DNA from 3 places in the Ruminococcus sp. OA3 genome. Region 2 is predicted to be linked to each of the others. Evidence: riboswitches for the same ligand, from Rfam matches in the RefSeq annotation. Region 2 holds a riboswitch; each other region holds the start of a gene.

What was found. A riboswitch is a leader RNA that binds a small molecule or an ion and turns the genes downstream of it on or off. The one in region 2 is predicted to bind cyclic di-GMP.
Region 1: linked by a shared signal. The riboswitch ahead of MCG98_RS05900 (Ig-like domain-containing protein) and the one ahead of MCG98_RS09065 (YbjQ family protein) in region 2 are both predicted to bind cyclic di-GMP.
Region 3: linked by a shared signal. The riboswitch ahead of MCG98_RS04340 (signal peptidase I) and the one ahead of MCG98_RS09065 (YbjQ family protein) in region 2 are both predicted to bind cyclic di-GMP.

Annotation. Positions count from the first base shown of each region.
Region 1 covers NZ_JAKNTO010000001.1:1,282,952-1,286,238, forward strand. Annotated here, with positions in the region: gene MCG98_RS05890 (hypothetical protein) at 1-485, shown strand, start outside; gene MCG98_RS05895 (hypothetical protein) at 752-1,171, shown strand; cyclic di-GMP riboswitch class I at 1,302-1,383, shown strand; gene MCG98_RS05900 (Ig-like domain-containing protein) at 1,448-3,287, shown strand, end outside.
Region 2 covers NZ_JAKNTO010000001.1:1,995,561-1,998,847, forward strand. Annotated here, with positions in the region: gene MCG98_RS09055 (HU family DNA-binding protein) at 60-302, shown strand; gene MCG98_RS09060 (AP2 domain-containing protein) at 457-1,710, shown strand; cyclic di-GMP riboswitch class I at 1,998-2,080, shown strand; gene MCG98_RS09065 (YbjQ family protein) at 2,149-3,264, shown strand.
Region 3 covers NZ_JAKNTO010000001.1:934,167-937,453, reverse strand. Annotated here, with positions in the region: gene MCG98_RS04350 (carboxypeptidase-like regulatory domain-containing protein) at 1-318, opposite strand, end outside; gene MCG98_RS04345 (hypothetical protein) at 450-1,061, opposite strand; gene MCG98_RS04340 (signal peptidase I) at 1,247-1,885, opposite strand; cyclic di-GMP riboswitch class I at 1,983-2,078, opposite strand; gene MCG98_RS04335 (hypothetical protein) at 2,377-3,287, shown strand, end outside.

The DNA of each region.
Region 1 (3,287 bases), 710 kb from region 2:
TAAAAATCACAGATTTATCTACTGGAGAAGTAAAACAATATGAAATTGATGATGCAAGATCAATAGCAGAGGTTGATGCAGAAGGCAGACCAGTTACAACTACTATTATTGAGGTCGGCGGCAGCCAAAGTGATATGGCTCGTGCTGGGCAATCTAATTATGATGATTTTTCTGGCTGGCGTGGCACAGTAACAATTTCCTATACAGATAATGGAACCTATGCGAATCTTACAAAAGCTACTGGAAATTGGACGAGAAGAAGTGGTTCAACTTCTATTTCCGGAATGTCAATGACTTACGGTCAGGCTTTGGGAACAAATAGTAGAAATAGTTCTATCGGGTTATCTTCAAATTCGACCACAACGGTTACACCCTCATGGCCTGCGGGAAAATATGGATATGGTATTGGGCACTACTTAGGCGCCACTATTCACGCAACAATAGGTGGTAAATATGTTTATATCAGCTGTAATGTTAATTATTAAATAATAATGCTTTACATATTACTTAATTTGTATTTAAAAAGTAGGCATATTGGATGAGGCATCTGATATGCTTACTTTGATACAGCCGTATTAAATACTTTTTGAAGGTGGATTTTAGACGTCAGTAAATGCAAGAATCGCTTAGTCAGGGGTGTTAATTATTTTGTCCGAATTTTGAGTAATGAAAGGCAAAGCTGTGATTTATATTTAAAGCGATCAGCAATTTTATATTAAAATGATTATAGAGCAATTTAAGGAGAGTGGCTATGAAGTCAGAGAATAAAAATAAGAACGCATTACTGGTTATGTCTGCAATTTTGTCCGTAGCATATATGGTATTAGATCTGCTGCTATATCCTTACTTAGCGCGGCTGCAAAGTATACGGTATATACCATATGTCCTCTACTATTGCAATACCATAAGAGTTGTGGGAATATTTGTCGTGATGTTGTTTTTGTTGCTGTTTTTAAATAAAAAAAATGTTGTAACACTGGGGCACAAAAATAGAGTGATGTTGTATGCCGGTATAGGAATATATGTCATTTATTATTTGCTGTTTTTTCTGAATTTTGGGATTGGAGTAGGATTTATAGGTGGTGAAATTATTATACAAATATCAGTGATTCACTCCTGGATTTTATGCATCCCCGCAATATTTCTGGCATTGGGACTTGTGAAGGAATAATTGTAATATCACGCCTCAGCAGTATGAGTGAAAATATCATAGTCACTTGATAGAAGTCATGACAAATTTGCCAAAAGATGATATAATTAAATTATTAATATTAACACGTATCAGAAATTGTGGTGTTACGTGGAAGTCATGGCAAACAGGCGGAAGTCTGTGACGCAAAACTACAGGGTCTAAGCGATTAAGTACGACAGCCAGTTGCAGCACGAGGTGAGCATTCTCTGATGGGGGTGCTTTTTTGTTTGGATGAAATGAGGGAGGAAAAGTATAATGAAGAGAATGAGAAGTCTTGCGGTATTATTGTCGGCGGTAATGCTGGTTACTGCTTTGCCACTGGATGTATCAGGAGCCAGTGAGGATGTTGTGTCGGGTGGAGAGATGATTCTGGAACAGGAGGAAGATGAGGAGATTATAGAAACTCCTGAGTCAGAAGATGTGGTTGATACTGTGCTTCCGAAGGTTGAGTCAGAAGTGGAGGAAGTTCCGGAAACTTCATCAGTTCCAGTTTTGGATAGTCGTTCCGGAAGTGTTTTGAAGATTGGAGTTGGTGAAACAAAGAGACTGGAAATTGATGGTTATAACGCAGATGAGTGTCAATGGGAATGTAAAGAGGATGGGGTACCAGAAGGATGGACTTATATTAGTGGAGAAGTACACTGGTCAAATAAGGAAGTAACAGGAAATGTATATGTTGCATCAGACGCCCAACTATATGTTGATTCATCCTCTACAATAAATGGAAATATATATGTTTATGGCCAATTATATGCGAGTTCCAGGTTAACAGTAACCGACAGCATCAACGCATACCAGTATGGGAGCATGATGTCGTCAGGTGTTTTTGATGGTGAACATGGCTATGTTGTTGGAAGCATTAAAGCAAGCCGTATGAATATAACTGCGAGCGCCTTGAATCCGGCTTTCAGTGTAATATCTGAAGATAATATTAACAGTAATAAGGTGGCAGTTGTTGACGCAGGAGGTGTTGTTACTGGAATAAAAGAGGGCAGTGCAACAGTGGTTATGACTTGTAATGGCGAGAGTCAAAAAATTTTTATAGAGGTACATACTTATGATAAATGGGTAGCAGATAAAGAACCGACCTGCACAGAAACCGGAAGTCAAAGCATTCATTGCAGCGTATGTGATGCAATAAAAGAAAACAGTGAAGAAAAAATTCCCCTTGCAGCTCACACGGAAGTAAAAGACATGGCAGTGTTACCGACCTGCACACAACCAGGAAAAACCGAAGGAATCCACTGTTCCGTCTGCAATACCGTCATAAAGGAGCAGCGAGAAATCCCTGTCATCAGCCATACCTACAAGTTCGACAAGCTCACAAAAGCAACGCTCACTGCAAGTGGTAAAATCATAAGAAAATGTACAGCCTGTGGTAGATCAGCAACGCAAATCCTCTCCTACCCGAAAACGATCACGCTTTCGGCTACAAAATATACTTATAATGGAAAGGTAATGAAACCGACCGTCACCGTAAAGGGCGCAGATGGAAAGGTAATCCATCCCGCGAACTACAGCGTTACGTATTCGCCAGGCTGTAAAAATGCGGGTACCTACAATGTGATCATCACTTTCAAAGCTAATTACAGTGGAAAAGTCACGAAAAGCTTTACAATCAATAAAGCGTCACAGACATTGACCGCATCCAGCCACACAAAAGTTTTTGGAAATGCACCATTTTTTACAGGAACTAAGAAGACAAAGGGTGACGGCAAATTAAGCTTTACCTCCAGCAATACGAAGACCGCGACGGTCTCAGGTACAGGAAAGATTACGATCAAAGGTATTGGAAGAACAACGATTACGATCACTGCGGCAGCGACAACGAATTATAATAAGGCTACGAAAGCAGTCACCGTGACGGTCAACCCAAAGGGGACGTTCATCTCGAGCGTTAAGAACAACTCATCCGGCAAAATGAATATCGGCTGGAATAAAAATGCAGCGGTTACCGGATATCAGGTTCAGTATGCCACGAATACCTCATTTTCAGGGGCAAAGACATTAACCATAAATAAGAACAGTACATTGAGCACGTCGGTTTCCAGCCTGACCAAAGGAAAAACATACTATGTTCGGATTCGCACCTATA
Region 2 (3,287 bases):
TGACGACAAATACAGTAAAAATGAAAACACGATTTCATGACAAAATGAGAGGAGGCATCATGATGGAAAATAAAACGGTATTCGGTGATTTAATCAATATGGTAAAAAAGGAAAGCGGATATTATAAACAAGATATTAAGCCGATCCTAAAAGCATTTTTGAAGGTGATCAGAGCTGAGTTGCAAAAAGGGAATCGGATATATCTGCGGGAATTCGTATCCCGGAGCATACGACGTACAAGTTTAAATTTACAAAGCATTTTATTGAGCATATCAATGACGGAGAAGAGTTTGATCCGGTAGATGATGAGGAGGAATAAGGTATATTAAATTTTGATACCTTTGTTTATTTGATACAGGGGTGTATTTTAAATCGTAACAGGGAACCAGAGACGGTATGTACATGATTGCTGCTGCCTCTTTTTTTGTGCAAAAATTAAGGAGATGTATCAACAAAATGGATGAAACAAAAATATGTAAGGCATGTGACAGGGAATTGCCGATTGATCGATTTGAGCTGATAAAACCAAAGGATGGGAAGCCATATCGTATCTCTACATGCAGAAAATGCCGGTACGAAAAACGGGCGATGAACAAAAACAAATTAAGCGACAACATTGATATTATCATACACAGGCAGTATAAGGAAATAAAACCAGAACGAATATTGGATTTAACCATAACAGATATTGTTCCGATTGGTGAAGATGAGGTCTTTGTGAAGCTGATGGATTATCCCGGGTATTGGCTGTCCAATTACGGGCGATGTATTCATTTCAGGAATGAGGGAAAATATGTGTTACTGCCGGGAAGCTATGATAAATATCAGGTATTGAAATATGGGGTCAGAAAAAATGTGTTTTCAGGCGGCAAATGGACTACCCAAAGGGAAATTTTATATGCACCGAAAGCAGTCGTGCAGGAATTCGTCGTAAATCCGGATATTGAAAATAATGTTTACGTATGGCACCGAGGATTTGACAAAGTGAATAATTACTATAAAAATCTGTATCCGCTGAATAAGGAACAGTACAGGAGCGTAAAGAATCATTACAATCAATATGGCGAGGACTCAGAAGAGTTTATTATCAAAGTCATGAATGATATCAAATTCAAGCCGGACACATGGAGTAAAAAATGTATGGAACCGGTGATGTGTGGGATTGGTTATCGTGGAAGTAACAATGTTGACTGCGATTCTGAGGCGTATCATCGGTGGCATGACATGTTAAGCCGCTGTTATAATGAAAAATTCCATCAACGGCAACCACAGTATAAAGGTTGCACGGTCTGCGAGGAATGGAAGAATTTCAGCAACTTTAAATGTTGGCATGAGAAACATAAATATGGCGATGAGCAACTGGATTTGGACAAAGATATTTTGTTTAAAGGCAATACGGTGTATAGCCCGGAGACCTGCTGCTTTGTGCCGCATATTATCAATACGGTATTTATCAACGGGAAATCTGCCAGAGGTGATTTGCCAATTGGGGTTAGCTACGACAGAGAGAAAAAGAAATATCGGGCTTGTGTTGCATTTATGGGACAAAGTATAAAACTGGGAAGGTTTGATTCTGCGGAAAAGGCATTTGCCAGATACAAAGAATACAAGGAAGATCTAATTCAGGATTTAGCGGAACAATACAAAGGAGATATACCGGATAAGGTGTATCAGGCGATGATGGAGTGGAAAGTTGAGATTACTGATTGATGATGGGCATATCGGATATAGATATCTGGTATGCCTGTTTTTTTTGCTCCAGCTGCCACACTGCTATTTATTTCGTCAAGAAACAATTGATTGCTCAGAAAATATTATAGATGTTTTAGGGGAATGAATGGTATAGAGTTTTGTATAAAATATTTCATTACCAATAGCGGAAGAAATTGATAGCTTTTATGAAAATATTTCCAGAATTTATGACAAATTTACCAAAAGATGATATAATAAAATCATTAAAAACAAGCACGTATCAAAAAATAATGACGAAGATACGTAGGTTATAATAGAAAAACAGGTGAAAGCCTGTGACGCAAAACTACAGGGTCTAAGCGATTAAATACGACAGCCAGTTGCAGCATGAGGTGAGCATTCTCTGATGGAGGGTGCTTTTTTGTTTGGGCGAAAATGTGAGGGAGGATGCATTTTATGGATAATATTTTGATTACTTCAGGATTTAATATCGAAGGGTATCGAATAACTAAATATCTAGGGATATATACTGGAGAAGCTGCTCTTGGAACAGGGTTTCTTAGCTCCCTGGGAGCTGGTTTTGCAGACATTCTGGGTTCCAATAGCAGTATGTATTCAAATAAATTACAAAACGCAAAAAACATTGCAATGAAAGTCATGCTGGACAATGCTTCAAGAGCTGGAGCTGATGGTATCATAGGCGTAGACATTGACTATGCTTCTTTTTCGGCAGATATCATGGGAGCGATTGTGAGCGGAACTGCTGTGAAACTGGAAAAAATCATGTCCACTGCATCAAAGAAAATTGAACAGGAAATAACGGTAATACCGGTAGGCAATTATGGTACGGAAATTCCGTATCGCCCATATCAGGCTGAAATAAATTCGTCTGATAAAACCTTACGTGTTCATGGTTTTTCTTATAAAAAAGATTCTTTATCAGCCGTCCAATTAAATATTTGCGCAAATACAATATTTGATGAGATAGTTGATCTTGGTAATTATAATTTTATTGATTTTAATCATGATGGGCGTTTATGCACCACTGAATATCTTTCGTATTATTTTGACGATGACATTATAAGGTGCACGAAATCATTAAAAATTAAAATACTGCGTTGTGTACTTGATAATATGGCGGTCGTGGCACAGGAGCCTGTATATAATATAATGACTCTGCCGGATGAATTAGATAAGTTACAAAAATTATATGGGAAAGACGTTGTATGTGATTACTCACTGTCAGACACTGGGTGGATATGCCTTTGCGGTAAAGAAAACCCGTTAGATTCTTCAAACTGTTTATTATGCGGACGTGTAAAAAATTCTTATGAGACTCAGGATTCGCCGGATGATAAAAATTCTAATTTTATAAGAAAAATAGAAACCCTGGAGAATGCGCGTGAAATGTTTGAGTATATAAGTAACTGTATTAAAGAACAGAATGAGAACTTTTCTCAAGAATTGCTTGATATCGTTAATAAATATGTAACATTGGAAAAGTTTTATGGCGGAAGTCAGAAAAAGGCATGCCTTGAAAAAGTAAGGGATTATTTTGGAGAGCATAATTAATTTACACGTATGTGACAGAAGAT
Region 3 (3,287 bases), 1.1 Mb from region 2:
TCCTCCATTGGCAGCGGAAACTGTTCTCAGCGGATCACTGTGCAGCTCCAGTGTGTGCCCTGCTGCCGGCGAACCATCAGAATACATCACCCTGCCGGACAGGTGGAGAACTGTCTGCAAAGGCTCATCCTCCGGAGACAGCAGTACAGTATCTATGACCTGCCCAAGAGGCGCCTCGACCGTGTTTCGTCCCAGGATAAAACCCACGATACTGGAAGTAATAAATGTCAAAACGAGCAGAAGAAGAATCAGCGGCAGCAAACGCCGCCCGTTCTGTCTTTTATCGCTCTTTCTATAATCACTGCCTGGATGTTCCATGGCGTTTCCTCCTTCTCGGGAAGCTGGTATTTCAGCCTATGGCAAAAGGCGCGGTGTTCCACTCCCCTTTGCCGAGGGCTGAAAGCCCTCAAAGAGTCCGTCCCGGCACAGGGGGCGGCATAAATGGCTGGTCAGGTTGTTGGTGTTTCAGGTGTTGCCTGTTTTCCGGTTACAGTGATCTCCAGTGTCCAGTCCTCATTGGCAAATTCGTTGTCATTTGTATCCTTTGTATTATCCGCATCAAACGCCCATGACCAATAAACTTCAATGGTCTTTTTCATAGCGTCAGCAGTATCACTATATGGAATATTTCCACCATCAATTTTAAATTCAGCTAATTTTTGTCCTGCATTATCAGCTGTAATTTCCTCTGTAGAAAATACCATGTCGTCTGGAAGTGTTGTTCCAGCGGCAGCTGCAATCGCTACACTGTAATCAATCCCCACCTCACTTCCGGTACCGTCAATCGCAATATCAAATTTCCCAGTGGTTCCAGGGGCAATAACCTTATCTTTAATGTCCTCTGTTTGGTATGCTGTTCGGGTATCCCCTAAATCCAGCATAAAATTTTCTGTTCCATCTTTCCCGTTCGCCTTAAAGCTCCAGGCGGCAACCGCAGCCGTCGCGCTGCCGCTCACTTCTGTGACATACCGGGCCATCGTTCCGCCCAGCAGACAGGCGGTCACCAGGGTCAGTGTCAGTGCCATGGCACCGAAACGCGCTGCATAAGATCTTTTTTTCATAACTTATTCCTCTCTTTCTGTGCTTGTTAAGAACCCTCCGGCGTCAGTGGCTGAGCCTGCTCAGGGTTCCCGTGTGCCTGTGGCACTTGATATCCCAGGCACACTTTCGTACCCGGTTCTGTATGGCCCGCTGTCCCCCGGCTGTGCCCCGGAAGCCTGGGCCAATGCATACATAATAGACTGCTTTATGGTTCTTTGGTATCCGCCGTGCAGTCATTACCTTCTTTCCCGGACTTCAGGGCAGCCAGTTCTGCCTCCAGCTCAGCGGTCCGTGCAGACTCCTCCTTATCCATGCGGTGCCTGCGCCAGATGTCCCACAGGAAAAAGAGCAGCAGCGGACAGATGATAAAGAGAATCATACCGATGGTGGACTGCATAAAGAGAATAACATCACCCATTCCTCCGACGCGCCCGCCTTTCCAGACGCCCTGAACCTGCTGTTCGTCGACAGCCGCCTGGTCTACTGCATTGTTTGCATCTCCCTGTGTGATATATTGAATTTTCCCGTTCTCACCCGTGGTGATATCCACAATGCGGTGAGTGACCGCCTTGCCCGACAGCAGATAACAGATAACGTCATCCTTTTTCAGATCTTCTGCACCGATGTCATGAATAAAAATCAGATCGCCGGGCTTTATGTCCGGCTCCATTGAACCGGAAAGCACCACCGCAGGCTTTATCCCAAACACTCCAGGAAGTTCTCCCGGATTTATGTAACTGCTGATGATCAGCACAAGATTTATGATGATAATTGGAATGAAGATCACGCACAGAACGATACCTGCCACCGCGGCCGGCGTGATTTTTTTCTTTTTCTTCTCCATTGGATTTACCCCTGCCTTTCTTTTTTTCTGTGCACCCATTCTGAATTACATTGTATAAATTATAAAACCGGCCTTGCCATACAAAGCCGGTTTTACTAAATGCAACTGGCTGGCTTTCCTGCGGACCTCATCCGCAGGGGAAACCCCTGTAGCTTTGCGACACTGCCTCTCGACAGCTGTGCTCCTCATATAAATATATACAACTCTGAATATACCTCTCCAATATGGCAACGATAATGACAGTTCCTGCTCTTTTTACTAAATAACGTTTTGTTGACCTGATCCCTCAGGTAAATCACTCACCTTGCATCTGCATGATCTGCTGCACCTAATCAGGATATTATATTTCTCATTTTAGGATACTTCATCTCCTATTTATTATCAATGCAAATAGGTAATTTGGCATTGACACTTTTGTGTCATTAACAATGACATTGCTATTGAGGATTTTAAATTTTTCGTGTATACTGGATGTAAAAGGTGGTGATTATATGCAGCTGTATGAAAAACTGACATTTATGATGAACCTGACACAAACATCGAACCGGATGCTGGCACGTGAACTGCAGGTCGATCCCTCCCTTATCAGCCGTCTGCGCACAGGAACCAGAGGAGTCCCACGCAACCGGGAATATCTGAAAATCATGGCACTCTATTTCACAAAACGCTGTACCACAAAATATCAGAGGCAGGCGCTCTCGGAAATGCTGGGCATCAGTCTGTCCCACACCGTTAAAAGTGATCAGCTTACGGACCTGCTCTATTACTGGCTTCTGGGCGATTCAGATGAAGTGGGGCATTTCCTGCGCACCTTTGAAACGCTTACCCTGGAGAACAGAAGCACAGATTCTCTTCCCGAATCCTGCGACATCAATACTGACAATGCACTCTACTTCGGCAGCGAAGGAAAACGCGCGGCAGCGCGTACACTCATAAGGCACCTTCTTTCTCTGGATAAGCCGTGCACCGTCTTTTTATTCGCCGATCAATCGGATGAATGGATTTCGGAAGACCCGGAGTTTCTTTGCAGCCTCCAGGACTGGGGTCTGAAACTCGTACAGCAGGGTTTTCAATTCTGTCACATCACACCCCCTGTAAGCTCTGCTGATCATGCTTTTGATTCCCTCCTGCGGTGGATCCCTGTTTATCTCACAGGACGGGCAAACGCATATTATTATCCGCGGATCCGCGACCAGGTTCACCGGCGTACACTGGTGCTGGTGCCAGGAGAGGTTGCCATGACTTCAAACTCCATTGCGGGCCGGCAGTCCGGATACGCAACCATGCTGACCACCGACCTGCGCCTGATTCAGACATATGAAACAGAATTCCAGGATTATCTGTCCCTCTGCCGTCCGATGATGGACATCTATACAATGCCGGAGAAGTTAAAACAATGTTT